One region of the Pedococcus bigeumensis genome, then DNA from elsewhere that is predicted to be linked to it. Evidence: predicted binding sites of a transcription regulator. Region 1 holds the regulator's gene; each other region holds the start of a gene.
The links. The regulator HrcA, encoded in region 1, represses chaperone genes, less so after heat shock. The targets are predictions, from matches to a motif close to TTNGCACTCGNNNNNNNCGAGTGCNAA.
Positions count from the first base shown of each region.

Region 2: groL (chaperonin GroEL) is a predicted target of HrcA. The motif match lies at 3,269-3,295, and genes of this name have one in related genera.
Region 3: groES (co-chaperone GroES) is a predicted target of HrcA. The motif match lies at 3,905-3,931, and genes of this name have one in related genera.

Region 1 is NZ_BAAAQS010000005.1:16,411-26,526, forward strand. Features, by position in the region: gene ABD262_RS15780 (PhoH family protein) at 1-376, opposite strand, end outside; gene ABD262_RS15785 (histidine triad nucleotide-binding protein) at 401-892, opposite strand; gene ABD262_RS15790 (SigE family RNA polymerase sigma factor) at 964-1,515, shown strand; gene ABD262_RS15795 (Gmad2 immunoglobulin-like domain-containing protein) at 1,512-2,630, shown strand; gene ABD262_RS15800 (16S rRNA (uracil(1498)-N(3))-methyltransferase) at 2,638-3,381, opposite strand; gene dnaJ (molecular chaperone DnaJ) at 3,394-4,518, opposite strand; gene hrcA (heat-inducible transcriptional repressor HrcA) at 4,589-5,620, opposite strand; gene ABD262_RS15815 (DUF3097 domain-containing protein) at 5,787-6,662, shown strand; gene ABD262_RS15820 (DUF4870 domain-containing protein) at 6,804-7,214, shown strand; gene hemW (radical SAM family heme chaperone HemW) at 7,227-8,453, opposite strand; gene ABD262_RS15830 (tyrosine-protein phosphatase) at 8,746-9,537, shown strand; gene ABD262_RS15835 (hotdog fold domain-containing protein) at 9,582-10,052, opposite strand; gene lepA (translation elongation factor 4) at 10,096-10,116, opposite strand, start outside.
Region 2 is NZ_BAAAQS010000003.1:966,416-976,531, forward strand. Features, by position in the region: gene ABD262_RS15235 (pyridoxal phosphate-dependent decarboxylase family protein) at 1-147, shown strand, start outside; gene ABD262_RS15240 (DUF3263 domain-containing protein) at 344-634, shown strand; gene ABD262_RS15245 (GNAT family N-acetyltransferase) at 828-1,283, shown strand; gene ABD262_RS15250 (VOC family protein) at 1,283-1,654, shown strand; gene ABD262_RS15255 (P1 family peptidase) at 1,654-2,700, shown strand; gene ABD262_RS15260 (hypothetical protein) at 2,700-3,140, shown strand; gene groL (chaperonin GroEL) at 3,449-5,074, shown strand; gene ABD262_RS15270 (alkaline phosphatase D family protein) at 5,209-6,906, shown strand; gene ABD262_RS15275 (ABC transporter ATP-binding protein) at 7,137-7,937, shown strand; gene ABD262_RS15280 (ABC transporter permease) at 7,940-10,116, shown strand, end outside.
Region 3 is NZ_BAAAQS010000005.1:777,021-787,136, reverse strand. Features, by position in the region: gene ABD262_RS19330 (PfkB family carbohydrate kinase) at 1-736, shown strand, start outside; gene ABD262_RS19325 (VldE C-terminal domain-containing protein) at 846-1,553, opposite strand; gene ABD262_RS19320 (class I SAM-dependent methyltransferase) at 1,680-2,912, opposite strand; gene ABD262_RS19315 (GNAT family N-acetyltransferase) at 2,995-3,819, opposite strand; gene groES (co-chaperone GroES) at 4,079-4,372, shown strand; gene groL (chaperonin GroEL) at 4,488-6,107, shown strand; gene ABD262_RS19300 (hypothetical protein) at 6,242-7,729, shown strand; gene ABD262_RS19295 (RNA-binding S4 domain-containing protein) at 7,829-8,062, opposite strand; gene ABD262_RS19290 (WhiB family transcriptional regulator) at 8,117-8,410, opposite strand; gene guaB (IMP dehydrogenase) at 8,644-10,116, shown strand, end outside.

The sequences.
Region 1 (10,116 bases):
GACCGCGGTTGCTCACGATGTTCATCGTCAGCACGTCGGCGGGACGTTCGGTCGTCTGCGCGCGCAGCATGCTGATCGAGCGCTCGACTGCGTCGCGGTTCAGCGGTTGGCCGCCGGCGATGACCAGCAGCAGCTCGTCGATCGTGCGCTCGGCCAGGGCCACCTCGGCGCTCGGGCCGGACAGGTGGAACTCGTTGCCGCGGACGTGGATCTCCAGCTGCGGGAAGGCTCGCTCCATGGTGCGGAGGAGCTCGTCGCGCGGCCCCAGGAGCGTCACCATCTGCACCTGCGGCGGGATCTCGACGGTGTGGATGGGCACCGGGAGAGCACCCTCGGGCGCGCCCCCCAGCGTGGTCGGATGTTCAGGATCTGGCATGGTCTGTCCAGTCTACGGTGCGCCTCAGCCGGGCGGCCACGTCATTGACCGGCCACCGAGCACGTGCACGTGCGCGTGGAACACCGTCTGGTGCGCCTCCGCACCGGTGTTGAAGACCGAGCGGTAGCCGCGGTCGGCCAGGCCCTCCTGCTCGGCTACGTCCCGCACCGCGTCCAGGAGGGCCACCGCGTCATCCGGCCGCTCGTGGGCGAGCCCCCCGACGTCGGCGACGTGGTGGCGCGGGATGACCAGCACGTGCGTCGGCGCCTGGGGCTCGAGGTCGCGGAACGCCACCGTCGCAGCGTCCTGCCGCACCACGTCGGCCGGGAGGTCACCGGACACGATCTTGCAGAACAGGCAGGCCGGGTCGACGGCCCGAGTCGTCGCGCCGCCCGGGGGCGTGCCGCTGGTGTCCGCGTCGCTGGTGCCCGCGTCGCTGGTGCCCGCGTCGCTGGTACCCGCGTCGCTGGTGCCCGCGTCGCCCGGGCCGGTGTCGTCCATGCCGGTGTCCGTCATGGAGAAAGAGGGTATCGGCGCGTCAACCGGCCGGTGAGGTTGCGCGTCTAGGTGGCGTGAGACTGTTGAGCGTGGCCGAGCGCGACCGGGGTGATGAGGTGCGGCCGAGTGCCGACGAGGCCATCACCGAGCTGTATGCCGCGCACTGGACGGGGCTGGTGCGACTGGCCTGGCTGCTCCTGCGTGACGACCTGGCTGCCGAGGAGGTCGTCCAGGACGCCTTCATCGCGGTGCACCGCCGCTGGGACACCCTCCGCGAGCACCAGGCTGCGGCCGCCTACCTGCGCCGTGCCGTGGTCAACGGGGCCCGCTCCGGCCTGCGCCACCGCGGCGTCGAAGAGCGCTACCTGACCCGCGAGCAGCAGGGCGGTCCCACGGCATACGCCCGGCACACCGAAGCCAGCGCCGAGGACCGCGCCCTCCAGTCCGAGACCACCACCACCATGATCGGCGCGCTGGGCCGACTACCCCAGCGCCAGAGAGAGGTCCTGACGATGCGCTACTACCTCGACCTGAGTGAGGCCGAGATCGCCGATGCCCTCGGCATCTCCCCGGGCTCGGTCAAGGCCCATGCGCATCGCGGTCTCGCGGCCCTGCGCGACCGGATGGAGGCCACGTCATGAGCGACCGCACCGACTTCCTGCACCCCGACTACGAGCCGGGCGAGTTCGACCAGGTCGAGCGACGGCTGCGTCAGGCGCTGGCGCGCGACGCCGAGCAGGTGCGGCCGTCCAACCGGCTCGACACGATCCTGCACGAGGCCCGCGAGGTCGGTCCGGTGACCGCCACGGGCGGCTCCGGCACCCGCCACTGGGTGCTGCCACTCGCCGCGGCAGCCGCCGTGGCCGCCATCATCGGCGGCGTCTGGTGGTCCGGCCAGGACGACGGGTCCACGGTCACGCCGCCCGCCACCCACGGCCCCTCCGTCTCGTCGTCGGCCCCCACCACGGGCTCGACCGGCTCGCCCACCACCAGTGCTCCCTCCGCGACCGAGGCGGTCTCGCTCCCGGTCTACTTCGTGGGACCAGTGGGGGGCGACACCACCAAGTACAGGCTGTTCCGCGAGTTCCTGCGCGGGACGATCCCGGTCGGCGGGGGTGCGGCCAACCGGGTCGAGGCAGCCCTCGGCCTGGCCATGAACGCCCAGCCGTTCAGCAACACCGACGGTTACCTCCAGCCCTGGAGCGGTACGCGGGTGACGACTGCCTCGGTCACACCCGAGGCCATCGAGGTGGAGCTCAGCGGGCCCGGCGCGGGCGGGTTCGACGCCGAGACCCAGCGGCTCGCGGTCCAGGAGATCGTGTGGACCGCACAGGCCGCATCCCAGACGAGCCTTCCCGTGCGGATCCGGGTCGCCGACGGGTCGACCACGCTGTTCGGGTCGATCTCGACGGACCAGGACTTCACCCGCCCACCGTCGGACCGTCTCTACGAGGACGTGGCGCCCATCTGGGTCACCGCCCCGACCCGCGACCAGGTCCTGCCGGCGGCCAAGCCGGTGGTGGTGAAGGGCCTGGCGATCGTCTTCGAGGCCACCGTGAACTGGCAGCTCGACCGCGGCACCACGCAGGTGTCGACCGGTCACGCCACGGCATCCATCGGAGCGCCCATGCAGGGCGCGTACTCCTTCTCGCTCGGCAGGCTCGCCGCCGGCGACTACACGATCCGGGTGCGCGAGCTGAGCGCCCAGGACGGCTCCGTGAGTGCGGAGAAGGCGGTGTCGTTCACGGTGCGCTGAGCGACGGTCAGCGCCAGCGGCCGGCCGCGCTCAGCACGGCGATGGCGGCCGGGCCGGCACTCGAGGACCGCAGCACGGTGTCGCCCAGCCGCACCGTCAGGGCGCCGGCCGCCTCGAACGCCGCGACCTCCTCGGGCGTGATCCCGCCCTCCGGGCCGACCACGACCAGGACGTCCCCCGTGGCCGGGAGCACCTGGGTGGCGAGGCTCCGGGTGGCGTCCTCGTGGAGCACGTATGCCGCCGCGGCGCCGGTGACGCGGGCCGCGAGCGCCTTGATGGTGACCAGGTCCGCGACGACCGGGACGCGCGCGCGCCGCGACTGCTTGGCGGCCGCCACCACGGTGGACTCCCACTTGCGGCGGGCCCTGTCGGCGCGCTCGCCGCGCCACTGGACGATGCTGCGGGACGCCTGCCACGGCACGACCTCGTCGACCCCGAACTCCGTCGCCGCCTCGATGGCCTGGTCATCCCGGTCGCCCTTCGCGAGCGCCTGCACGAGGACGAAGCGGGGCTGGGCCTCGGGCTCGTGGTCGACCTCGACCACGCTGAGCTCCAGCTCGGCCTTGCCGGAGGCGACCACCGCGCAGGTGAGCCGCAGCCCGGCTCCGTCGGCGAGCAGGACCTGCTCCCCGACGCCGATCCGCCGGACGGTCGCCGCGTGCCGCCCCTCCGGGCCGTCGAGCACGACCCGGCCGCCCACCGCGGCGCCGACGACGACGGTGGGGTCGACGAGGAACAGGGGCAGCGTCACGACGGTCGGCTGCTACTTGACCTTGAAGGCGTCGCGCAGCTTGCCGAACAGGCCCGGGTGGGCCGGGGACAGCCGACCCTCGGGTCGCTCCTCGCCGCGCAGGGCTGCGAGCTCGCGCAGCAGGGCCTCCTGCTGCTCGTCGAGGCGGGTCGGCGTCTGCACGTTGGCGTGGATGATGAGGTCGCCGCGGCCGGTGCCCCGCAGGTGCGTGACGCCGAGCCCGCGCAGGGTCATCGCGTCGCCGGCCTGGGTGCCCGACTTGATCTCCAGCTCGTTGGTGCCGTCGAAGGTCTCGAGCTTGACCGTCGTGCCCAGCGCTGCTGCCGTCATCGGGAGCTCGACCGTGCAGTGCAGGTCGTCACCGCGACGCTGGAAGGTCTGGTGGGGGCGGACCGCGACCTCGACGTAGAGGTCACCGGCCGGGCCGCCGCCCTGGCCGACCTCGCCCTCCCCGGCGAGCTGGATCCGGGTGCCGGTGTCGACGCCCGCGGGGACCTTGATGGTGAGGGTGCGCCGGGTCCGGACCCGGCCGTCACCGGAGCACTCGAAGCAGGGGCTGACCAGGACCTCGCCGTAGCCCTGGCAGGTGACGCAGGGACGGGTCGTCATGACCTGGCCGAGGAACGAGCGCTGCACCTGCTGGATCTCACCGCGGCCGCCGCAGACGTCGCAGGTGCGCCGGGAGGTGCCCGGCTGGGCCCCGTCGCCGTGGCACGTGGAGCAGACCACGGCGGTCTCGATCGCGAGCTCCTTCTCCGCACCGAACACCGCGTCCGCGAGGTCGATGTCGAGGCGGATCAGGGCGTCCTGGCCGCGGCGCTGGCGCGACCGGGGGCCGCGCTGCGCCTGGCCCGCACCGGCGCCGAAGAAGGCGTCCATGATGTCGCTGAACGAGAAGCCCTGGCCGAAGCCGGCCGCGCCACCGGCATACGGGTCGGATCCCATGTCGTAGGAGCGGCGCTTGTCGGCGTCCGAGAGCACGTCGTAGGCCTGCGAGACCTTCTTGAACTGCTCCTCGGCCTCGGGGCTGGGGTTGACGTCAGGGTGCAGCGTCCGCGCCTTCTTGCGGTAGGCCCGCTTGATGTCCTCGGGGCTGGCGTCCCGGGACACGCCCAGGTCCTGGTAGTAGTCGTTCAACGCGATGTCCTTGGTGTCACAGGGGGTGGAGTCAGGCAGGCTGACGTTCGGGGCAGCGGGTCGACGCGCGTCACTGCGCGAGGATCCGGGAGACGTACGTGGCCACGGCCCGCACCGACGCCATCGTCGTGGGGTAGTCCATGCGAGTGGGGCCGAGCACGCCCAGCCCGGCCACGAGCTCCGAGCCCGAGCCGTACTCCGTCGAGACGACGGACGTGGACTGGAGGCCGGCGAAGGGGTTCTCGTGGCCGATCCGCACCGAGACGGCGTCGGAGGTCTCCCGAGCCGTGCCGAGCAGCTTGAGCAGCACGACGTGCTCCTCCAGCGCCTCGAGCACGGGGCCGATGCTGAGCGGGAAGTCGGTGCCGACCCGCGCGAGGTTCGAGGTGCCCGCCAGCACCACCCGCTCTTCGCGCTCCTCGACGAGCGCGTCGTCGAGGGACTGCACGACCGAGCGCACCAGGTCACGGTCCGCGGGCTCGAACTCGTCGGCGAGGCTGGCCAGGGACGCGGCGGCCCCCACCAGGCGCTGCCCGACGGCCCTGGCGTTGACCTTGGCGCGGACCAGGCCGAGCAGCGCCTCGCCGTCGGCGTCGGACAGGTCGTGCGGGGTCTCGATGACGCGCTGCTCGACCCGGCCGGTGTTGACGATCAGCACGACCATGAGCCGGCTGGGACCCATCGGCACGAACTCGATGTGGCGCACCGTGGACCTGGTCAGCGAGGGGTACTGCATCACGGCGACCTGACGGGTCAGTGAGGCCAGCAGCCGCACGGTCCGGTCGACGACGTCGTCGAGGTCGACCGCCCCTTCCAGGAACTGCGCGATGGCGGCCCGCTCGGCGGCGGTCATCGGCTTGACCGAGCTGAGCCGGTCGACGAAGAGCCGGTAGCCGGCGTCCGTGGGCACGCGACCGGCACTGGTGTGGGGAGCGGCGATCAGCCCCTCCTCCTCCAGCGCGGCCATGTCGTTGCGCACGGTCGCGGCGGACACGCCAAGCTGGTGGCGGTCGAGCAGCGACTTCGACCCCACCGGCTCGGAGGTCTGGACATAGTCCTGCACGATCGCGCGCAACACTGCGAGACGACGTTCCTCACTCATCGAAGACCTCCTCGACCACTCAAGGTCCGACAACGGACACGGCGTTGGGCAGCTGGCACTGGCACTCAGGCTCAGCGAGTGCCAAGTCTACGTTGTTCCCGGGCCGGAACCAGCACGGGCGGCGCGCCCACGTCGCGAAGGCGCGGGCGCGGCATACCCTGCCTCGGTGTCCGACCGTTATGGCTCCGATGTCCTGTCCGGCGACTGGAAGGTCCCCCCGCGCGGGCGCTCCCGCGAGGTCGAGGCCGAGACCGGCCTGGTCGTCGAGGACGTCGAGACCGGCTGGTGCGGCGCGGTCGTCCGCGTGGAGAAGGCCGGCGGGATGCGCGTGGTCCACCTCGAGGACCGGCGCGGACGCACCAAGGGCTTCCCGATGGGGCCGGGGTTCCTCCTCGACGGCGCTCCGGTCGTGCTGACGCCACCGACGGCGGCCGCCCGCGCCCAGCTGGCCGAGGCCCGCGCCGCCGCCTCCCGCACCGCCTCCGGGTCGCGGACGGTCGCGGGTGCTCGCGCCAAGGTGGCGAGCGGGTCGCGGATCTTCGTCGAGGGCCGCCACGACGCCGAGCTCGTGGAGAAGGTCTGGGGCGCCGACCTCCGGGTCGAGGGGGTGGTCGTCGAGATGCTTGACGGCGTCGACGACCTCGTGGGTGCCATCGCCGAGTTCCAGCCCGGCCCGGGACGCCGGATGGGGGTGCTCGTCGACCACCTGCTGCCCGGCACCAAGGAGCACCGCGTCGTGCAGGCCGCCGCCGTCGGTCCGTATGCCGCGCACGTCCGCGTGCTCGGCCACCCCTACGTCGACGTGTGGCAGAGCGTGCGTCCCGAACGGCTGGGGCTGTCCGCCTGGCCGGTCATCCCGCGCGGCCAGTCGTGGAAGGACGGCATCTGCGACCACCTGGGGTGGCCGCACGACACCCAGGCCGACATCGCCCGGGCCTGGAAGCAGATCCTCGGCACGGTCCGCTCCTACGCCGACCTCGAGCCGACCCTGCTCGCCAGCGTCGAGGAGCTGATCGACTTCGTGACGGAGCCGGGGCACTGAGGCAGGCGGGGGGCGGGGCACGTCAGGGTCGGCCCTGACCTGCCCCTGACGGGACCCCCGGTCGGACCCCGAAAGACGTTCTCCCGGGGGCCCGGATGCGTTTCACTGGAGGCAGCACCCACGGAGACGACGGAGAGAGCAATGACCGACCAACCGCAGCAGCCGGAGCCGCAGCCGGGCTATGGCAGCCCCCAGCGGCCGATGTCCCCGCAGGACGAGAAGACCTGGGCCACCCTCGTGCACCTGTCACCCTTCGCGTCCGCCGTGGTCGGGATGCCCTTCCTGGGACCGCTGGTCATCTACCTGGTGCTGCGTGACAGGGGTCCGTTCATCAGGCACCACACGGCGCAGGCGCTGAACTTCCAGCTCGTCCTGCTGGTCGCCTACGTGGGCCTCGGTCTGCTGTCCCTGCCGATCGTGACGCTGATCATCACGGTGCCCCTCCTGATCGCCGTGGCTATCGCGTCCGTGGTCTTCCAGATCATCGCGGCGGTCAAGGCCAACAACGGTGAGTGGTACCGCTACCCGATGACCCCCGACTGGGTGAAGTGATCCGGGCGGGTCTCAGCGCAGGCCGAGGAGCCGTCGCACGACGGTGTCGGTGAGCAGCCGGCCCTGCCTCGTGAGCACCACCCGCTGACGACGCAGCGCCGCTGTCGGGTCCACGAGCCCCTCGGCGATCAGGCCGGCGACGGCCACTCGTCCGTCGTCGTGCAGGTCGTCGATCGGGAGCCCGTCGACCAGCCGCACGCCCAGCAGGACGCGCTCGTCGTGGCGCTGCTCGTCGGTGAGCGTCTCGCGGCCGTGCGCCGGGCTCAGCCCCTCGCCGACCCGCGCCGCGTACGCGTTGGGGTGCTTGACGTTCCACCACCGCACTCCCCCGACGTGACTGTGCGCTCCGGGGCCGATGCCCCACCAGTTGCCGTCGGCCCAGTAGCCCTCGTTGTGGCGGCAGCGGGCCTCGTCGCGCAGCGCCCAGTTGCTGACCTCGTACCAGCCGTAGCCGGCTGAGGTGAGGTGCTCGTCGGCGATCTCGTACTTGGCCGCCTCGTCGTCGTCCTGCGGCGCGGGCACCTGACCACGCCGCACCTGGGCGGCGAGCTTGGTGCCCTCCTCGACTACCAGCGCGTAGGCCGAGACGTGGTCGGGGGCCAGGGACGTGACGGCGTCGAGGCTGGTGCGCCAGTCGTCCAGCGACTCCCCCGGTGTGCCGTAGATGAGGTCGAGGCTGACCTGGAGGCCCGCGGCCCGCGCGGCCCGGACCGCTCGCTCGACGTTGGCCGGGTCGTGGGTGCGCTCCAGGGTGCGCAGCACGTGGGGCACCGCCGACTGCATGCCCAGCGACACCCTGGTGAAGCCGGCGGCGGCGAGCACCTCGAGCCCTTCGGGCGTCACCGAGTCGGGGTTGGCCTCGGTGGTCACCTCGGCGTCGGGAGCGAGCCCGAAGCCCGCGCGGATGCCGTCCAGCATCCGCGCCAGGTCGACGGCGGCCAGCATCGTGGGGGTGCCTCCGCCGACGAACACCGTGTCGACCGTGGGCGCTTCGCCCAGGACGGTCCGGGCCAGCGACAGCTCGCGCAGGGCCGCGTCCGCGAAGGTGGCCACGCTCGCACCGTCGACCCCCAGCTCGGTCAGGGTGTACGTGTTGAAGTCGCAGTAGCCACACCGCACCGAGCAGAACGGCACGTGCAGGTAGATGCCGAACGGGTGGTGCTCGAGGGACCCGAGTGACGCCTGCGGCAACCGTCCGTCGGACGGCGCCGGGTCACCGTCGGGGAGGGCGCTGGGCATGGCTCCATCCTCGCAGGCGACTGCCAGTGGCCCTGACCCGGCGTGTCTCGGCGACACGCCGCAGGCCGAGCAAATGGACCCGGAATCTCGGGGAAATCTGGGCCGAACCCCTTGTCGCGGACCGGTCCCTCGATTAGAAATATGCCTACGCACTCGCTTCGGCGAGAGCGTCGATCAGGACCTCGGTCCTGGTCGTAGAGGGCCTCGGAAACTCATACTTTCCGAGGCCCTCACCTATTGCCCCCGAAGGCCCCTCGCGGCTCGGTCCGCAGGCTCCCCGTAGGGTCGAGCCGTGACCACACCCCGCTGGATCGAGCTCGACGGCGTCGTCAACATGCGCGACGTCGGTGGCCTGCCGACCACTGACGGTGGAGTCGTGGCCACCGGCCGGCTGCTGCGCTCCGACAACCTCCAGGACCTCAGCGACGCCGACGTCGAGGCCCTCGAGCAGCTCGGGGTCACCGATGTCGTCGACCTGCGCAGCAACGTCGAGCTGACGCTCGAGGGTCCCGGGCCGCTGCGGGCCCGTGACCTGACGCACCACCACCACTCGCTGTTCCGCGACGACGTCCACGCGGTCAGCGCGCAGGAGGCGCTGGTGCTGCCCTGGTCGAAGCAGGACCAGCAGAAGGCCGACGCCCAGCCCCGCCTCGACGACGACTACTGGGCCAGCCACTACCTCGGCTACCTGACCCACCGGCCCGACTCGGTGAGTGCCGCCCTGGCCGTGGTCGCACGGAGCCGGGGGGCGACGATCGTGCACTGCGCCGCCGGCAAGGACCGCACCGGGACCGTCGTCGGCCTGGCCCTCTCGGTCGCCGGCGTGAGTGATGACGACGTCGTCGCCGACTACGTCGCGACGGGCGAGCGCATCGAGCGCATCATGGCCCGGCTGCTGGCTCGTCCCGCCTACAGCGAGGCACTCCAGGACCAGCCCGTGGACCACCACCGCCCGCGGCCGGAGACCATGCGACGGATCCTCGAGGTGCTGGCCGAGCGGCACGACGGAGCCGCCGGGTGGCTGCGCGCCCAGGGATGGTCGGCCGACGACGTCACCGAGCTGCGGACCAGCCTGCGCGGCTGAGCCAGCCCGCGCGGCATACCGGGTCGTCGCCGGGCGGCCACGGCTCAGCGCGAGGGCTTGTCCGTCACCCAGAGTCGGATGGTGCCCTGCACGACCGCTGTGCCGTCGTCGCGGACTCCCTTGACCCGCACCGGGATCTCGACGTCACCCTCGCGCGCCCAGTCGGCCGGGTCAGTCTCCGCGATGCAGGTGATGTCGCTCGTCGCCTTGGCGGTGTACTCGACCTCCATGCCCTTCGGGATCCACCGGCGGGTGCTCGGGATCGTCGCCTCGGCGAGGGCGCCCATCGCTGCCTCGAGCCCGTTGCAGATCGCGATGACGTGGACGGTGCCGATGTGGTTCTGCACCCGGCGACGCTTCCTGATGGTCAGCTCGGCGCGGTGGGGGCCGAGCTCGACGAACCGCGGCCGCGCGGTGCGGAAGTAGGGCGCCGCCTGTTCGAAGACGAGCGAGAACAGCAGCTTGCCCCGGGGGTATGCCGCGAGGCGCCGGTAGAGCGCGTAGGTGTCGACCATGCGGCAGACATTACCCGTCGGTAACCTCGTCGGCGCGGGTCCCCTACTTCTTGGTCGCGGCGTC
Region 2 (10,116 bases), on a different contig from region 1:
CAGGAGTGGTCCGACCGGATGCTCGCCGACCAGTTCGCGTTCGTCGTCCCCACCTCCCACCTCGGCGAGACCCTGACGCGGTTCGCGATCGTCAACCCGCGGACCTCCGAGGACGACATCACGGCCATCCTCGACACCATGGCCTGAGGCGCGAATCGCCTGGTGGGGCGAGTGGGACGGGTGTGACCAAACCCGTCGAGACCCGTCGCCGCAGAGTTCGCGAGTGGAATGACAAGCGTGTGATTCGCTCCGTATAGTTGCCCTTGCACGCACGGACGACACGTCCGCTCGTCACGTCTGCACAGCAGGCACGCCTGTGTCTCATCCAAGGAATGGTCGAGAGTTGAACTTCGCACACGAGCAGGGTCAGGTCAGCGTCACCACGGAGCTGAGCGATCGTGACCGCGAGATCATCGCCTTCGAGCGCCAGTGGTGGAAGTACGCCGGTGCCAAGGAGCAGGCGATCCGCGAGCTGTTCGACATGAGCGCCACCCGCTACTACCAGGTGCTCAACGCGCTCATCGACTCGCAGGCCGCCCTCGAGGCCGACCCGATGCTCATCAAGCGCCTCCGCCGGCTGCGCGCCTCGCGCCAGCGCGCCCGCAGTGCCCGCCGGTTGGGCATCCAGCTCTGACCGAGCCCCCTGGTTCACCAACGCCCGTGCAGAAGCGACTGTACGGGCGTTGTTGCGTCCGGGCGCGGCCCACTCAAGGAGCCCACGGGGTCCGGGACCCGCGGTGTCCACCCGGGCGCCCGCGGAGCCCCACCCGGGGGCCCACGGCTCCGATCCGGTGTCCTGCCCTGCTCCCGCGTGGTTCACTTCTGGCGTGGGCGGAGTGCGAACCCGGTTGGCTGGTCCCGATGACGCGCTCGTCGTGGCGGCCCTGACGCTGCAGTGCGCCCGTCACCGCGGGGGCCAGGGCGAGGTCGGCTTCCTCGACCGGTTCGCCCGTGCGTGGTCGGCGAGCCAGAAGGTCCGCCCGGTCTGGATCGCCGAGGCCGGCGACGACCACGCCGGCTACCTCCAGGGCCTGGTGGTCGAGCCGTTGCCCTGGCCGGGCCGGGTCCCCGGAGCCGGCGCCGAGCTGGTGGTCGACACCTTCTTCGTCCGCCCGGAGCACCGTGGCATCGGTGCCGGGGAGGTGCTGCTCGCCGCAGCCGTCGGCTGGGCCCGCGACTCCGGGCTGCGGGCGGTCACGATCTCGGCGGGCACCCACACGACGGCGATGGTCGAGCGGGTCGGTTTCGTCGCCGACGCCCGCGCCTACCGGATGGAGCTGTGATGGGAGCCGGGTTCAAGATCGGGTCGATCGTCGTCAACGTCCGCGACGTCCCCCGCGCGATGGCCTTCTGGGCGGCCGCCCTCGACTACCAGCCGCGCTACGAGCCCGAGCCCGACTGGGTGATCCTGAGCCCCCGCGACGGCGTCGGGCCCAACCTCTCCCTCAACCTGGGCGACACCCGACCGCTGCTGCACCCCCACATCCACCTCGACCTCTACGCCCACGACCAGGAGGCCGAGATCGAACGGCTCGTGGGGTTGGGTGCCCAGCGTGTCCAGGACTGGCAGTACCCCGAGGGTGAGCGCGACTTCGAGGTGCTCGAGGACCCAGAGGGCAACCGGTTCTGCGTCATCGACGCCCGTCCAGAGTGATGCGTCCCGGCTCGACGAACTCCCTGACCGATGTCCACGGGTTGCGGGTCGGCCACGCCACCCGTCGCGAGGAGGGCTGGCTGACCGGGTGCACCGTGGTGGTGGCTCCCGACGCAGGCGCCGTGGCCGGGGTGGACGTCAGGGGCGGCGCACCCGGCACGCGCGAGACCGACCTGCTCGACCCCCGCAACCTCGTCGACCGGGTCAACGCCGTGGTGCTGACCGGCGGGAGCGCGTTCGGGCTCGCCGTCGCCGACGGCGTGGTCCAGCAGCTGTATGCCGCGGGGCTGGGTTGGCCGATGGGGGAGCCCGGGCAGGTGGTCCCGATCGTGCCGGCGGCGGTGCTCTTCGACCTCGGACGAGGCGGCGAGTTCGCGCACGCCCCGACCGGCGCAGACGGTGTGGACGCCTTCGCCGTGGCCTCCGCCGACGCCGTGCTCCAGGGGTGCGTGGGCGCCGGCACGGGCGCACGGGCCGGCGGGCTCAAGGGGGCGATCGGGTCGGCCAGTGCGGTGCTCGACGACGGCACGACCGTCGCGGCACTGGTGGCCCTCAACTCGTTCGGGGCACCGCACGACGAGCGCACCGGCGAGCTGCTGGCCGCCCGGTACGGCCTCGGCGACGAGTTCGCCCACGTCGGGCTGCCGAGCGCCGACGAGCTGGACGCGGCGCGCGCCCGGGCCGACGCGGCATACGAGGGGCAGCCGGTGCGCCCGGGGATGGCGACGGTGATCGGTGTCATCGCCACGGACGCCACCCTCAGCAAGGCGCAGTGCCAGAAGGTAAGCGGCCTGGGCCACGACGGGCTGGCGCGGGCGATCCACCCGGTGCACACGCTGCTCGACGGCGACACGCTGTTCACCCTCGCGACCGGCGAGCGGCCGGCGCCCGAGCTGCCTGCCCTGCACGCCCTGATGGTGGCCGCGGGCGACTGCGTGACCAGGGCCGTGGGCCACGCGGCGCTGGCTGCCGAGTCGGTCGCCAACGGCACCGTCGACCTGCGGTCGTACCGCGACGCGTTCCCGTCGGCTGTCAGGATGGGGTGATGGAGCCCGACTGGAGCACGCCCGAAGGACTCGCTGCGATCAAGGACGCGCTGGCGTCCACCATCGACGGGTGGGAGCCACCGGTCGCGTATGCCGTGGGGATCAGCTCGGCGTCGTCGTCACCTGAGCTGGAGTTCCCCCACGTCAACGCCCCGGGAGGGCGGCACGCCCTGCCCGCGGTGGTGCTGGCCAAGCTGCTCGGTCACGCGAACGGGTCGCAGACCTACGACCTGTCCCGCCAGCAGCTCGAGGCCGCCGTGGAGACGTTGCGCCCCGCCGAGGCCTGCACCACCCTCGACCACCCCAACCTCGCGGCCTGGCGCACGGTCCTCGCCGGGCTCGACGCCAACCCGGCCCGCACGGCGTACGCCGTCTTCGTCGCCGACCTGGACGACCCGGTGGAGTCGGAGGCCGACGCCACGCTGCGCACGCTCCTGTGACGGGCGGCTGCATCAGGGTGGCTGGACCTCGAGGTCCATCGAGTCGAAGGCGAGCCCGACCGGCTCGATGACGAGGTCACGGTGAGCCCCGGCGCGGAGATCATCGCCGTTCGCCTGGCGCGGACACGTTTGCACTCTCCCGGGGAGAGTGCCAATAATGGCGTTAGCACTCTCACCCTGAGAGTGACAATCCAGGCCAGTCTGGGTGAGGTCCGGGGAACGCGGCGACGTGAGCCGCGCGAGCCGGGCCGTCCGTCGCGGGCACCCGCTGGCCACCGCTTACGTTTCGCGTGGGAGGAACCACCCGAATGGCCAAGATCATCGCTTTCGATGAAGAGGCTCGCCGCGGTCTCGAGCGGGGAATGAACATCCTCGCCGACGCCGTGCGCGTCACCCTCGGTCCGAAGGGCCGCAACGTCGTCCTCGAGAAGAAGTGGGGAGCCCCCACGATCACCAACGATGGTGTGTCCATCGCCAAGGAGATCGAGCTCGACGACCCGTACGAGAAGATCGGCGCAGAGCTGGTCAAGGAAGTTGCCAAGAAGACGGATGACGTCGCCGGCGACGGCACGACCACCGCCACCGTCCTGGCCCAGGCCCTCGTCAAGGAGGGCCTGCGCAACGTCGCCGCAGGCGCCAACCCGATGGCCCTCAAGCGTGGCATCGAGAAGGCCGTCGAGGCCGTCTCCGCCCAGCTGCTCGAGATGGCCAAGGACGTCGAGACCAAGGAGCAGATTGCTTCGACGGCCTCGATCTCCGCTGCTGACCCCCAGATCGGCGAGATGATCGCCGAGGCCATGGACAAGGTCGGCAAGGAAGGCGTCATCACCGTCGAGGAGTCCAACACCTTCGGCCTCGAGCTCGAGCTCACCGAGGGCATGCGCTTCGACAAGGGCTACATCAGTCACTACTTCGTCACGGACACCGAGCGCATGGAAGCCGTCCTCGAGGACCCCTACGTCCTCGTGGTCAACTCCAAGATCTCCGGCATCAAGGACCTGCTGCCCCTCCTCGAGAAGGTCATGCAGTCCGGCAAGCCGCTGCTGATCATCTCGGAGGACGTGGACGGCGAGGCCCTGTCGACGCTCGTGGTCAACAAGATCCGCGGCACCTTCAAGTCGGTCGCCGTCAAGGCCCCCGGCTTCGGTGACCGTCGCAAGGCCATGCTGGCCGACATCGCCATCCTCACCGGTGGCCAGGTCATCTCCGAGGAGGTCGGCCTGAAGCTCGACACGGCTGAGCTCGACCTGCTCGGCCGGGCCCGCAAGGTCGTCGTCACCAAGGACGAGACGACCATCGTCGAGGGTGCTGGCGACGCCGACCAGATCCAGGGTCGCGTCAACCAGATCCGCGCCGAGATCGACAAGTCGGACAGCGACTACGACCGCGAGAAGCTGCAGGAGCGCCTGGCCAAGCTGGCCGGCGGCGTTGCGGTCATCAAGGCCGGTGCCGCGACCGAGGTCGAGCTCAAGGAGCGCAAGCACCGCATCGAGGACGCCGTGCGCAACGCCAAGGCAGCCGTCGAGGAGGGAATCGTCGCCGGTGGTGGCGTGGCCCTGCTCCAGGCGACCAAGGCCGCGTTCGAGAAGCTCGAGCTCGAGGGTGACGAGGCCACCGGTGCGAACATCGTTCGCGTCGCAGCCTCCGCTCCGCTCAAGCAGATCGCGATCAACGCCGGTCTCGAGGGTGGCGTCGTGACGGAGAAGGTCAGCACGCTCGATGCCGGGTGGGGCCTCAACGCCGCCACCGGCGAGTACGTCGACCTCATCGCCGCGGGCATCATCGACCCGGCCAAGGTGACGCGTTCCGCGCTCCAGAACGCCGCGTCGATCGCCGCGCTGTTCCTCACCACCGAGGCCGTCATCGCCGACAAGCCCGAGAAGGCTGCGCCGATGGCCCCCGGTGGCGACGAGATGGGCGGCATGGGCTTCTAGCCCAGCCGCACGGCATACGCCACACGCCGAAGGGCGGTCCACCGAGAGGTGGGCCGCCCTTCGGCCATCCCCCGAACGGATCGGCTGCCCAGCGGCGTTACCCAAGCAGGGGGTGGGCCGTGTAGAACTTCCTCGTGCCGACTTCCCCGCCCCCCGGTCCCCTCGTCCTGGGGCCGCTGCTCCGCTACATCGGCGAGCGGTCGGCCACGATCTGGGTCCAGACCCGCGACGCCGCCGTGGTCCGGGTCCGGGCGTTCGACCGCGAGTGGTCGGCGCCGACCTTCGCGGCCCACGACCGGCACTACGCACTGGTGGTGCTCGACGGCCTCGAGCCGGGGTCGGCCAGTGCCTACCAGGTGGACATCGACGACGAGCGGGTCTGGCCCGAGCCGGTGCCCGAGCGCACCGACCTGCCGCCCAGCCGGATCAGGACCCTGCTGCACAGCGAGCCCACCCGGCTGGCCTTCGGCTCGTGCCGCACGAGCGTGCCGCACGACGCCGAGGGCAACGCGAGCAACGGCGTGGACGCCCTGCGCGCGTACGCCCACCACCTGAGCCGGCCCGAGCGCCAGGAGGGCGACTGGCCACACCTGCTGTGCTTCCTCGGGGACCAGGTCTACGCCGACGAGACCAGCGAGCAGATGCGTGACTACATCGCGTCCCGTCGCAGCCTCGACGAGCCGCCGGGCGAGGAGCTCAAGGACTTCGCGGAGTACTCCCACCTCTACTGGCTCGCGTGGACCGACCCGCTCAACCGGTGGCTGCTGTCGACGCTGCCGAGCGCGATGATCTTCGACGACCACGACATCCGTGACGACTGGAACACCTCGCAGAGCTGGCACCGTGAGATCAACCAGACGTCTTGGTGGCACGAGCGGATCGTGGGCGGCCTGGCCTCCTACTGGGTCTACCAGCACGTCGGCAACCTCTCGCCCGAGGAGCTGGCCGACGACGAGGTGTGGCAGCGGATCGCGGCCCACGCCGAGTCCGGGGCCAGCGGTGAGCTCGACCTGACGCAGGTGCTCGACGAGCTCGCCGAGCGGGTGGACGCCAAGCCGGAGACCTACCGGTGGAGCTATGCCCGCGACCTGGGGGAGTCCAGGCTCGTCGTGGTGGACTCACGCGCCGCGCGGGTCCTGGAGCCGGAGCGGCGCTCGATCCTCGACGACGACGAGCTCGCCTGGCTCGACGGCCAGCTGCGCGGCGACGTCGACCACCTGTTCATCGGCACCTCCCTGCCGTTCTTCATCGCGCAGGGCATCCACGACCTCGAGGCCATCAACGAGGCGATGGCCACCGGGGCCTGGGGCCCGCGGGTGGCGAAGTGGGGCGAGAAGATGCGGCGCGCCCTCGACCTCGAGCACTGGGCCGCCTTCCAGGAGGGCTTCGCCGCGGTGCTCGACATGGTGGTGCAGGTCGCCCACGGCGAGCGCGGGAAGGCACCCGGGACGATCACCTTCCTGTCGGGCGACGTGCACAACTCCTACATCACCGAGATCGGCCCCGACCAGCTCGGCGGCGGCAGCAGCACGATCCTCCAGGCGGTCTGCTCGCCCATCCGCAACCCCCTGCCGCGCCAGGTCCGCATCGCGCAGGCCTTCCTCGGCAAGGGGCTGGCCCGGCCCCTGGAGTTCCTCGTGAGCCGCACCGAGAAGGTGCCCAGCGCGCCATACCGGTGGGTCGTGACGCACGGCCCGTGGTTCGACAACAACCTCGCCACCCTCGAGGTCCGCGGGCGTGGGCTGGTGATGCGCTGGGAGGCCGGCGAGGTGCGGGGAGACCGCTACGACGACCCCGAGCTGCGGCAGGTGGCACGCGTCGCGATCAGCTGAGCGCACCGCCCCGTCGTTCGGAGGATCCGCCGGGCCCTGACGCCGCGGATCTTCCGAACCACCGCTCGTGCGTCGGGGCACGTTCACGAGTCGTCCACCGTTTGGTGGACAGTCGGTAGGTGGACTGGGGGTTCACTCAGGGTGGGCTCAGGGTCGAACCTGAATGCGTCGCAGGTGCAGCGTCCCTACTTTTGAGGAGAACGGAATCCACCATGAGCCGGGAGCCTGAGATGACTGCGACACCCCTGACCACCGACGCCCCCACGGCGTCCACCACCCGCGCGGCCGCCGCGCGTGTCGTCAACCTGCACAAGGTCTACGGCAAGGGTGAGGCCGAGGTCCGTGCCCTCGACGGGGTCAGCGTGGACCTGGCGCGCAGTGAGTTCACCGCGATCATGGGTCCGTCAGGCTCCGGCAAGTCGACGATGATGCACTGCGCCGCCGGCCTCGATGCCGTGACCAGCGGTGAGGTCTACATCGGCGACGTCGACATCACCCGTCTCAAGGACAAGGCCCTGACCACCCTGCGCCGCGACCGGATCGGGTTCGTCTTCCAGTCGTTCAACCTCATCCCGACGCTCAACGCGGAGGAGAACATCCTCCTGCCCCTGGCGATCGCCGGGCGGAAGGCCGACGCGGCGTGGTTCGACACCGTCATCGACACCGTCGGCCTGCGCGACCGGCTCAGCCACCGCCCGAGCGAGCTCTCGGGCGGTCAGCAGCAGCGCGTCGCCTGCGCGCGCGCCCTCGTCAGCAAGCCCGAGATCGTCTTCGCCGACGAGCCCACGGGCAACCTCGACTCCACGTCGGGGGCGGAGGTCCTCGGCTTCCTTCGGCGCAGCGTCGACGAGTTCGGGCAGACCATCGTCATGGTCACGCACGACCCCGTCGCCGCGGCGCACACCGACCGCGTGGTCTTCCTGGCCGATGGTCACGTCGTCGACGAGATGCGCGAGCCCACCGCCGACAAGATCCTCGAGCGGATGAAGCGCCTCGACGTGCGCCTGCACCCGGACCCGGCAGGTGCCTGACCATGTTGCGCGCCAGCTGGAAGAGCCTGCTCGGCCGCAAGCTGCGGCTGTTCATGAGCGCTTTCGCCATCATCCTCGGCGTCTCGTTCGTGTCGGGGTCGTTCATCTTCACCGACACCCTGAGCCGCGCGTTCGACGGCATCGTCAACACCGTGGGCGAGGTCGTCGTCCGGCCCGACTCCGCGAGCAGTGACTTCGACTCCGGTCCGACGTCCAAGACCGTGCCCGGCAGCCTCGTGCAGACCCTCGCCGGGCTGCCCGACGTGGCCCGTGCCGACGGCAACGTCACCGACCCCACCACCTTCGTCGTGTCCAAGAAGGGCAAGCTGATCGGGGGCGGCGGCCCGCCCGGCCTCGGACTCTCGTGGAACGACGCACCCACCACCGGCGGCGAGCCGCCGGCCACGATCTCCACAGGGCGCTGGCCGACCAGGTCGGGTGAGGTCGTGCTCGACTCCGGCACTGCTCGCCGGGCCGACTACTCCGTGGGCGACACCGTCACGCTGGTGACCAGCGGCGCCAAGCCGAAGGTCACCGCCACCCTCGTCGGACTCGCCGAGTTCAAGGGCGGCACGGTCGGTGCGACGCTGGCCTTCTTCGACACCAGGACCGCCCAGGACCTCTACTACGGCGGCAAGGACGAGTTCTCGGACGTGTGGGTGACGGCCAAGGACGGCACCAGTCCCGAGGACCTCGCCGCGTCCATCCAGTCCTCGCTGCCGAAGGGTTTCGAGGCCGTGACGGGCGCGTCCGTGGCCAAGGAGCAGGCGACCGGCATCAACAAGGCGCTCTCCTTCATCAACATCTTCCTGTTGATCTTCGCCGGGATCGCCCTGTTCGTGGGGTCCTTCCTCATCATCAACACCTTCTCGATCCTCGTGGCGCAGCGCAGCCGTGAGCTCGCGATGCTGCGTGCCCTCGGCGCGGGGCGGCGCCAGGTGACCCGGTCGGTGCTGTTCGAGGCCTTCGTCGTCGGGCTGGTCGGGTCGACCATCGGCCTGGGCGCGGGGTTCCTGCTCGCCCTCGGCATCCAGGCGCTCTTCGCGCGCTTCGGCCTCGACCTCAGCGGTTCGCCGCTCGTCTTCCAGCCGAGCACCGCCCTCATCGCGTATGCCGTGGGCATGGTCGTGACGATGCTCGCGGCCTACCTGCCCGCTCGGCGCGCAGGCAAGATGCCCCCGGTGGCGGCCATGCGCGACGACATCGCCCTCCCGGAGGCGACCCTGCACCGGCGCATCTGGATCGGCTCGGTCCTGTTCGTCATCGGGCTCTGGAACACCTTCCTCGGGGCGTTCACGCCGATCGACCACTCCTCCTACTGGGTGGGCACGGGCGTCTTCGCCCTGGTCATGGCCGCGATCCTCACCAGCCCCGTCGTGGGCCGGCCGGTCATCCACCTGCTCGGCCTGGTCTACCGCCGGATGTTCGGGGCGGTGGGGCTGATGGCGGAGCAGAACGCCACCCGCAACCCGCGTCGCACCGCGGCCACGGCTTCCGCCCTGATGATCGGGCTCACCCTCGTGGCGATGATGTCGGTGTTCGGCGCCTCGGCGAAGGCCAGCGTCGACAAGTCGATCAACGAGAACTTCGCCGCCGACTACGTGGTCTCCAACGCGATCGGCCAGCCGTTCTCGACGACCGTCACCCGTGACGTGGCGGCAGTCCCCGGCGTCGCGGTGGTCAGCCCGATGCGCTACCTCGGCGTCTCGGTCAACGACGACAGGGGCTTCGCGGCCGCCGTCGACCCCGTCGCCCTCGGCAAGGCTGTCCCGGTCGACTTCACCAGCGGCTCCCTGGCCGCACTCAAGCCGGGCACGCTGCTGCTCTCCGAGGACCGGGCCACCAAGGAGGGTGTGTCGGTCGGCAGCAAGGTCGCCACCGACATCTCGGGCACCAAGGGGAGCGCCACGGTGGTGGGGATCTTCAAGAGCACGGCGGCCCTGCCCAACTCGATCATCATCACGCTGGCCGACGCCGATGCTGCAGGCGTGCCGAAGCAGGACAGCGCCACGTTCGTCGTCCGCGCCCCGGGGGCCGACCCCAAGGCGGTCGAGGCGGGCATCGAGAAGGTCATCGCCGACCTGCCCTCGGTCACGCTCAAGAACCAGGACGAGTTCGCCGCCGAGCAGCGGGCTCCGATCGACCAGCTGCTCTACATCATCTACGCGCTCCTCGGGCT
Region 3 (10,116 bases), 760 kb from region 1:
CGAGCGGTTCGCGGGCGGCAAGGGTGGCAACCAGGCCGTCGCCGCAGCGGCCGCCGGCGCCGACGTCGCCATGGTGGCCGCGGTCGGCGACGACGAGGGCGGACGCGCCTACGTCGAGCGCCTGCGCGACCGCGGGATCGACGTCTCGGCCGTCCGCACCACCTCGACCGCGTCGACCGGTCAGGCCTGGATCACGGTGGACGACGAGGGCGAGAACGCCATCGTCGTCATCCCCGGCGCCAACGGGCAGGTCGCTCCCGACGTCCTCGCCGACGCGCTGTCCGGCCTCGGCGCCGGAGACGTCCTCCTCCTGCAGCTCGAGGTGCCGGTGCGCACCGTCGCCGCGGCCGCCCGCCTGGCGCACGGCGCAGGCGCGCGGGTGGTCGTCAACGCCGCACCGTATGCCGCCCTGCCGCACGACGTGGCGGCGCTCGCCGACCCGCTCGTGGTCAACGAGCACGAGGCGCTCCAGCTCGCGGACAGCGACGCCCAGCCCACCTCGCTGCTGGTGACCTTCGGCGCCGCGGGATGCAGCTGGGACGGGGAGCGGCACGACGGCATACCGGTCGACGCTGCTGACGTGGTCGACACGACGGGCGCGGGCGACGCGTTCTGCGGTGCGCTGGCTGCGGCCCTGGCCCGCGGAGCGGACCGGGCCGCGGCGGTCGCGGCGGCGAGCCAGGCCGGCGCGGACGCGGTCCGGCACCGGGGCGCCCAGCGCGACCCCGAGCTCTAGCGACCCCGCTGACCCGAGAGGTGGAGGGCTGGAAGCCCACCGGGGAGGTGGAGGGCTGGAAGCCGACCGGGGAGGTAGAGGGCCGGAAGCCGACCGGGGAGGCGGCGGTCTAGAAGACCGAGACGTGCACGTGGTCCATGTGGTTCGCGGTCGGGCTGCCGCGGTCCGCCATGCCCTGCCAGCTGCCGCCGGGGTACCAGATGCGCTGGCGCCAGATGAGGTACTTGATGTTGAGCTCGCCGGCGTGGGCCTGCAGGAAGCTCGCGATCTCGTTGCCCTCGGCCGTGCCGCACATGATGTCGACGGCGTGGCCGGTGCCGTGGTCGAGCGGGTCGCCGGGGCGGTAGCCACCGAACGGCCCGGAGCCGGGGAACTGCGCCTTGACCGCGTTGATCACGGCGATGGCGTTCGGGGTCATGCCGCCGACGTTGGCCAGGCCGACGCGCGAGGTGTTGCGGGAGATGCCGGTCGCCGTCCGGGTGCTCTTGGCAGCCTGGGCAGCCTTGACCTTCGGCTTGGGGGCGGCCTTCGCGGTGAACCCGATGACCCCGTAGTCGGCGACCCGGGCGGGCGCCGACACAGCCTCGGCGCGGGCGACCACGGGCGGGTGGTGCACCTCGGCGGCGGTCAGCTCGAACGACGCTCCCGGCGCGGGGGCGGCGAAGGCGGTGGCGACTCCGAGGGCCGACGCAGCCAGGCCCAGGCCCTTGACGGCCGAGCGGTGGCTCGGGCGTCGCCACACCCGGGACAGCAGGGTCGTGGGTCGGGGACTGGTGCCGCGGTGGCGGCCGTAACCGTCGGAGTGAGGGGAGGACATCGCCGCCGAGGATACGAGATGGTAACGGCGCAGGGCCAACTCCCGGCGATTTCGGGCATCGCTTGCCCTGACTTGCCCCCGTTTGCCTGCGATTCGCCCGACTGTGCGCCGCGCGAGGAGGCCGCCTCAGGCCGGACGGACGATCAGCGCGACCTGGTTGCTGCGCACCCTGGTCAGGACGACCGTCGCTTCCTGGTGCCCCTTCGCCGGCAGCCGCAGCTGCCGTCGCAGCAGGTCGGCGTCCACGCTGACCCCACGCTTCTTGATGGTCAGCCGGTCGACCCCGTGGTCGCGCAGCCAGCCACGCAGCGCCTTGACGTTGAAGGGCATCGCCTCGACCACGGCATACCGCTTGGCGTAGGGGACGTCCACGGACCGGCTCGACCCGACGTAGCCGACCCCGGCGTCGAGCTCGGCACCGTCGGTCGCGGCGGTCAGGGCGCCGACCAGGCCGGCCCGGAGCACGGCCTTGTCGGGTTCGTAGAGCCAGCCGCCGAGGTCGGCGAGGTTCTGCAGCGGTGGGGGGTCGCCCTCGGTGTCGGCCTCGGTGACCACGACCGCGGGACCCGCCGCGCGCAGCACGGCGGCGGAGCGTCCGGCGGTCCGGACCAGGGGTCCCCACCAGACGGCGCACTCGACGACGTCGCCCTCCCACGAGGTCCACTGCGCCTCGGCCCCGGGCGGCAGGGCGGCGTGGGGGAAGGCCGGGCTGAGCTTGGCGCCGGTGGCGGGGAGGGCGCGGGCGACCTCCTGCACGGTCGCCCAGCTGGGGGAGATCTCGGCGAGGTTGAAGATCCGGCGGGTGCGACCGGTGACGTCGGCGACGCCGGGGGTGCGTCGCGCCGGGTCGAGCCAGGCACCGACCCCCCGAGCCCCCTCGCCGGCCGGGGCGGTGAACTCCTCCACGACACCCTGCTGCGCAGTGGAGTCGGGCCAGTGCCGCAGGTTGACCGCCGCGATGCCGGCGGTCAGCTCGTCGGCGTCGATGGCCCGGACCCGCAGGTCGAGCCCGGCCATCGCCATCGCATCCGCCCCGATGCCGCAGCCGAGGTCGTGCACGGTGTGGATGCCGGCGGCGCGGAAGCGCTGCGCGTGCTGCGCGGCGACGCCCAGCCGGGTGGCCTGCTCGAGCCCGTCGGAGGTCAGCACCATGCCGCGGGCGAACTCGCCGAACTTCTCGACGGCGCGGCCCCGCAGCCTGGCCTGGTTGAGAGCGGCCGCCACGAGGTCGGGGTCGAAGCCCGCGTCGCGCAGTCGCTGCTGGAGCGCGAGGGCCGACGACTCGTCGTACGGCGGGAGCGACTGCAGCAACCCCCAGCCCTCGCCGGTGGTCAGCCGTCGCAAGAGGGCCAGGTCCATGTCGCGCATTGTTGCGTATGCCGCGTGCCGAGGTCGCGGGTCGGCGCCCCCCTGATCGGGGGCTGAGCCTGCGGAGTGTGGCTCAGCCGGTGCGGCGCCACTCGTAGGGCGTGGTCGTCGAGACCTTGACGAAGCCGGACCGCTCGAGGATGGGCCGCGAGAACTCGGTCGAGTCGCTGTTGATGTAGCGCTTGCCGTGGCCCATCGCCGACCGTGCCCGGGCTGCCGTCAGGGCGCGGTAGATGCCCTTGCCCCGGTAGTCGGGCAACGTCGAGCCGCCCCAGATCCCGGCGAACTCGGTGCCCTCGACCGGTTCGAGCCGGCCGGCGCTGACGATGCGGCCGTCGTGCTCGGCCACCCACATCTCCATGTCGTCGCGCGTCCGCAGCCGGTGCAGGAGCTGCTCGACCATGCCCTGGAGCTCGGCCGGCTCGTCGCCGAAGACCTCGCCCTGCATGGCCGTCATGGCGCGGACCTCGTCCTCGTCGGTCACCCGGCGCACCGCGACGCCCTCGGGGAGCTCGACGTCGACCGCGAGCAGCCGGGCCTCGCCGATCATGATCGACTCCGGCTCGTCGGGCACGAACCCGTGGGAGACCAGCGCGTCGTGCAGCCCGGGGGCGTGGTCGTGGCCGCGGGTCTTCCACTCCACCCGGTCGATCTCGGGCATCGCCTCGTAGTGGGCCAGCGCCTGCTCGACGAGCTGCCGGACCGACTCCTCGCTCGCGGGGGTGCCGTCGACGTCGAGGGTCCGGTACGTGATGAACCCCCGGCCCCCGAGGTAGGTGGCGAGCACCAGGGGGCCCAGCCGGTCCACCGTGATGGCCGACGGCACCTCGGCCTCCTGCCGGAGCTGCTCGTCGTAGGCGCGGAGCAGCACGGCGGGGTCGCTCGGGGAGGTCGTCATGGGCCAGACCCTGCCCGCTCCGGGGTCTTCCGCGCCACCGGATATGGGTCGTGGAGTCCGCCCTCGGCGAACTCGGCGTCCAGTTCTGGCACTCGAGTTGACCGAGTGCTAACCGCGAGCCTAGATTTGCGTTGGCACTCCGGTTCGCCGAGTGCTAACGCAGCCAGCCGGTCGACCCCCGCGACGGCGACCGGATCGGCAGCACCCCGCACCACCACCACTGTCCAACTTCGACATTCCCGAAGGGGAGGTCCTCACCGTGTCGGTTTCCATCAAGCCGCTCGAAGACCGCATCGTCGTCAAGTCCGTCGAGGCCGAGCAGACCACCGCGTCTGGCCTCGTCATCCCGGACACCGCGAAGGAGAAGCCCCAGGAGGGCGAGGTCCTCGCGATCGGCCCGGGCCGCATCGACGACAACGGCAACCGCGTCCCGCTCGACGTCACCGTCGGCGACCGCGTGATCTACAGCAAGTACGGCGGCACCGAGATCAAGCACGGCGGCGAGGAGTACCTCATCCTCTCCGCCCGCGACGTCCTCGCCATCGTCGGCTGAGCATCCGCACCTCGTGAGTGACGTGCCCTGTGTGCCGGCTATCCGGCACATGGGGCACGTCGCGTTCACGGCCTCATCTCACTGCACTGCACCCGATTGCTAGAGAAGGACTTTCATGGCTAAGACGCTGGAGTTCAACGACTCCGCCCGCAAGTCGCTGGAGCGCGGCGTTGACGCGCTCGCGAACGCGGTCAAGGTGACGCTCGGCCCCAAGGGCCGCAACGTCGTCATCGACAAGAAGTGGGGCGCCCCCACGATCACCAACGACGGTGTGACCATCGCGCGGGAGATCGAGCTCGAGGACCCCTACGAGAACCTCGGCGCCCAGCTCGCGAAGGAGGTCGCCACCAAGACGAACGACGTCGCGGGTGACGGCACCACCACCGCGACCGTGCTCGCCCAGGCCATGGTCAAGGAGGGCCTGCGCAACGTTGCCGCGGGTGCCGCCCCGGCCAGCCTCAAGCGCGGCATCGACGCCGCTGTCCAGGCCGTCAGCGCCCGGCTGCTCGAGAACGCCCGCGAGATCGAGGGCAAGGACGAGATCGCCCAGGTCGCGTCGCTCTCCGCCCAGGACGAGACCATCGGCTCGACCATCGCCGAGGCCTTCGACAAGGTCGGCAAGGACGGCGTCATCACCGTCGAGGAGTCCTCGACCGCGACGACCGAGCTCGAGTTCACCGAGGGCATGCAGTTCGACAAGGGCTACATCTCGCCCTACTTCGTCTCCGACGCCGAGCGCATGGAGGCCGTGGTCGAGGACGCCTACATCCTCATCAACCAGGGCAAGATCTCGGCCATCGCCGACGTCCTGCCGGTGCTGGAGAAGGTCGTCAAGACCGGCAAGCCCCTGCTGATCATCGCCGAGGACATCGACGGCGAGGCGCTGTCGACCCTGGTGGTCAACAAGATCCGCGGCACTTTCAACGTGGTCGCGGTCAAGGCCCCGGGCTTCGGCGACCGTCGCAAGGCGATGCTCCAGGACATGGCGACCCTCACCGGTGGCCAGGTCATCTCCGAGGAGGTCGGCCTCAAGCTCGATCAGGCTGACCTCGACGTGCTGGGCCAGGCCCGTCGCGTCGTCGTCACCAAGGACACCACCACCATCATCGACGGCGCCGGCGACTCCGACGACGTCACCGGCCGGGTCAACCAGATCAAGGCCGAGATCGAGCGCACCGACTCCGACTGGGACCGCGAGAAGCTCCAGGAGCGCCTCGCCAAGCTCGCCGGTGGCGTCTGCGTCATCAAGGTGGGTGCCCACACCGAGGTGGAGCTCAAGGAGAAGAAGCACCGCATCGAGGACGCCATCTCGGCGACCCGCGCGGCCATCGAGGAGGGCATCGTCGCCGGTGGCGGCTCGGCCCTCGTCCACGCCTCCAGCGCCATCGACGACCTCGTGCTCGAGGGCGACGAGGCGACCGGTTCGCTGATCGTCAAGAAGGCCGCGGCCGAGCCGCTGCGCTGGATCGCCGAGAACGCCGGCATGGAGGGCTACGTCGCAGTCTCCAAGGTGCGCGAGCTCACGGTGGGCAACGGCCTCAACGCCGCGACCGGCGAGTATGGCGACCTCATCAAGGCCGGCGTCATCGACCCGGTCAAGGTCACCCGCTCCGCGCTGGTCAACGCCGCCTCGATCGCGGCGATGGTGCTCACCACCGACACGCTCGTGGTGGAGAAGAAGGAAGAGGAGTCCGAGTCCGCCGGTGGCGGTCACGGTCACGGCCACGGTCACTGACCCCACGGCATACCTCGTCGAAGGCCCGTCCCCACTGGGGGCGGGCCTTCGCCATGTCATGCCGCCGCCATGTCCTGCACCGACTGCGCGGCATACGATTCGGGAAGGGCAGGTGGCGAAGGACGAAGGTGGCCATGGCGGACCGGTTCGCCGAACCCCCCAGCTTCGACGAGTACGTCGTCGCTCGGGGTGGCGACCTGCTGCGAACGGCCTGGCTGCTGGTGGGGGACGACCGCGCAGCCGAGGAGCTCGTCCGCACCACGCTCTCCCGCAGCTGGCCGCAGTGGCGCCACCTGTCGCAGGTCGGTGCGGGCTCGTACGACGCGGGGCTGCGGCGGGCGCTCGTGGAGACCTACCTGCGGCGGCGGCACACCCGGGTCCGCCGCGTGGAGCAGCCGGCCACCGTGGCCGACCCGCCGTCCCGCGCCGAGGTGCTGGGCGCCCTGGCCGAGCTGGGTCCGCGCGAGCGCGTGGCCCTGGTCCTGTGGACCTTCGATGGCCTCTCTGACGGCCAGGTCGCGGCGGCGCTCGACGACGACGTCGCCGCGGCGCGACGGCATCGGGTGCGCGCGCTCGACACGGTCTGCGGCCGGCTGGGGTTCGACGAGGGCCGGCTCAGGGTGGTGCTCGACGCGCTGCCACCCCAGGACCCCTCCGTGGCCGGCCTCCTCGAGCAGCCGAGACCGTATGCCGCGCGCTGGCGGGGAGTGCGCGGCTGGGCGCTCGGGGGAGTGGCCCTGGTGGCCGCCGTCACGGTCGGCAGCCTCCTCGCCGGCCGTGGCCCCGACGGCGTGACCCCCCTACCCACCCCGCAGCCGTCCGCCGTGACCTGCCGTGACTCGCTCGCGCCGCCGACCCCGCCGCCGGTCACCACCGAGCCCCTGAGCCGCAGCGTGTCGGCCGTGCTGGTGTGCGCGCAGACCGACGACGGCTCGGTGTGGTCGGGCTTCCTGCCGCCGGATGCGCCGGTGAGCGTGCCGCTGGCCGTGGACGCCCTCGACCTGGCACCTCGCACGAGGGGCACCGAGTGCCCGCCCCTGCCGACCGGGCCGGCCTTCCGGATGGTGCTCCTCGGGGTCGACGGCGCGGTGCACACCTATGCGAACGAGGGCCTGGCCTGCAACGGCTGGCCCGCGCTCGCGAGCTACTACACCGCCCTGGCCGAGCAGGGGGCGCTGACCGACCCGGCGTCCGACGCCACGGAGGGTGGGTTCCTCGGCTGCCCCTCCGTGCTCGGGAAGTCGCTCGCGCCGCCGGGGGTGGCCCCGCCCAGCCTGCCCCGCGGCGCGGTGCTCGAGGCCGCCACCGCCTGCCTGCACCCGCGGGCCGTGCCGACCGCGGTCCCTCGGTTCCGGCCGGTGCGTGCCAACGTGCTCGGCGACCCGCAGCTCGCCCAGCTCAATGCCGACCTCGCCAGGAGCGGATCGGCGACGCGGGCAGGGAGCACCTGCACCACCGGGTCGTCGCTGTTCGTCGTCGAGGCGCGGCTGCGCAACGGGCGGACGCTCGAGCTGAGCAGCAACTGCGCGGACGTGTTCTCCGTGGACTGGCAGTCGCGCGACAACTGGGCGGTCAGCGCCCAGACCAGGGACATGCTCCGGGCCCTGCTCGTCGCCGAGTGACCGGGCGGGTGGAGGTGTCGGTGGCGCTGGCGGTGGAGGCGTCGGCGGAGGTGGGGGTGGAGGTGGCGGTGGAGGCGTCAGCGGAGCTGGCGGCGGAGCTCAGCCGCCGGTGACGACGTGCAGTGACTGGCCGGCATACGTCACGACCTGACCGGGGCGCACCTGCGCGCCGCGTCGCACCTCGACGGCTCCGTCGACGGTCACCTCGCCGAGCTCGATCACCGAGCGGGCCATCGCGCCGTCATCGACCACGCCGGCGAGCTTGAGGAGCTGGCCGAGCCGGATGGACTCGTCGCGGATGGGGACCTGGACAGGCTCGACAGGGCTGCTCACGCCGCCGAGTCTAGGTGTGTCACCAGCCGGGGGTCCGCCCGCAGCGGGCAGCGGTCAGCTGGCGGCGGGGACCGCGTGGCCGGCGTAGTGCGCCTCGCGCTCGTCCTCGGTCATCGCGCCCCACACTCCGTAGGGCTCGCGGACCCGGAGCGCGTGCTCGCGACACTGCGTGAGCACCGGGCAGGCGAGACAGACTTCCTTGGCCTGGGAGTCGCGGGAGCGGCGGGCCGGGCCACGCTCGCCTTCGGGGTGGAAGAAGACCTCTGGGTTGATCTGCCGACAGGACCCGTCGAGCTGCCAGTCCCACAGGTCGGCAATGGGTCCAGGAAGCCGTGACAACTCAGCCATGTCGTCCTCTTCTCCCGCGGCACGATGCCGCACGTCTCGGACGCTACCGTCGCGTGACCTGCGGAAACAGGCCCGTAACGTAAGGAGTTGTTCAAGGCCGTTCACACCCGGCCCGGCCATCCCAGATTCTGGACGGGACTGGCGAACCGGGCCGCGTGACTGCTCGTGACCGGCCACGAGCCGGCCCCGGAGGGCCGTCGTGGCTGGTGCTGGCGGCCCGTTACGATTGGGCAATGAGCCTTGGTGTGGACCTCGACGACCGTCACCGCCTGGAGGAGTCCGCTCCTTCCCCTGCCGCCGATCCCGCCGCTGCCGCGGTCCCCGCTCCCGAGTCCGAGGAGCACGACCCGTTCGGCAAGCTCGGCCTGACCTACGACGACGTCCTCCTGCTCCCGGGCGAGACCGACGTGATCCCCTCCGACGTCGACACGACCGCCCGGCTCACCCGTGAGCTCTCGATCCGCATCCCGCTGGTCTCGGCGGCGATGGACACCGTGACCGAGTCGCGGATGGCCATCGCGATGGCGCGGCAGGGCGGCATCGGCATCCTCCACCGCAACCTGTCGATCGAGGACCAGGCCTACCAGGTCGACCTCGTGAAGCGCACCCAGACGGGCATGATCAGCAACCCCGTGACGATCGGGCCCGACGCGACGCTCGAGGACCTCGACCGGCGCTGTGGCGAGTACCGCGTGTCCGGGCTGCCGGTCGTCGACGAGGGTGACCACCTGCTCGGCATGATCACCAACCGCGACCTGCGCTTCACGCCGGTCGCCGAGTGGGCCACCACCCTGGTGCGCGACGTGATGACCCCGATGCCGCTCGTGAGCGGTCGCGTCGGCATCTCCCGCGAGGACGCCACCGCGTTGCTGCGCCAGCACAAGCGCGAGCGCCTGCCGCTGGTCGACGACGAGGGACGTCTCGCCGGGCTCATCACCGTCAAGGACTTCGTCAAGTCGGAGCAGTTCCCCCACGCCAGCAAGGACGACCACGGCCGGCTGCTCGTCGGTGCCGCCATCGGCTTCTTCGGTGATGCGTGGGAGCGGGCGACCACCCTGGTCGAGGCCGGGGTCGACGTCCTCGTCGCCGACACCGCGAACGGGCACGCCCGACTGATGCTCGACATGGTCCGCCGCCTCAAGACCGACCCGGCCACCCGCCACGTCCAGGTGATCGGCGGCAACGTCGCCACCCGCGCGGGCGCGCAGGCCCTCGTCGACGCCGGCGTCGACGCCGTCAAGGTCGGCGTCGGACCCGGCTCGATCTGCACCACCCGGGTCGTCGCCGGTGTGGGCGTGCCCCAGGTGACCGCCATCTACGACGCCTCGCTCGCCTGCCGCTCGGCCGGTGTCCCCGTCATCGGCGACGGCGGTCTCCAGTACTCCGGCGACATCGCCAAGGCCCTGGTCGCCGGGGCCGACACCGTGATGCTGGGCTCGCTGCTCGCGGGCTGCGAGGAGTCGCCGGGCGAGCTGATCTTCGTCAACGGCAAGCAGTTCAAGTCCTACCGCGGCATGGGCTCGCTCGGGGCGATGGCCTCCCGGGGCAAGAAGTCGTTCTCCAAGGACCGCTACTTCCAGGCCGACGTCGCCAGCGACGACAAGATCGTGCCCGAGGGCATCGAGGGCCAGGTCGCCTACCGCGGCCCGCTCGGCAACGTCGTGCACCAGCTCGTCGGCGGGCTGGCGCAGTCGATGTTCTACGTC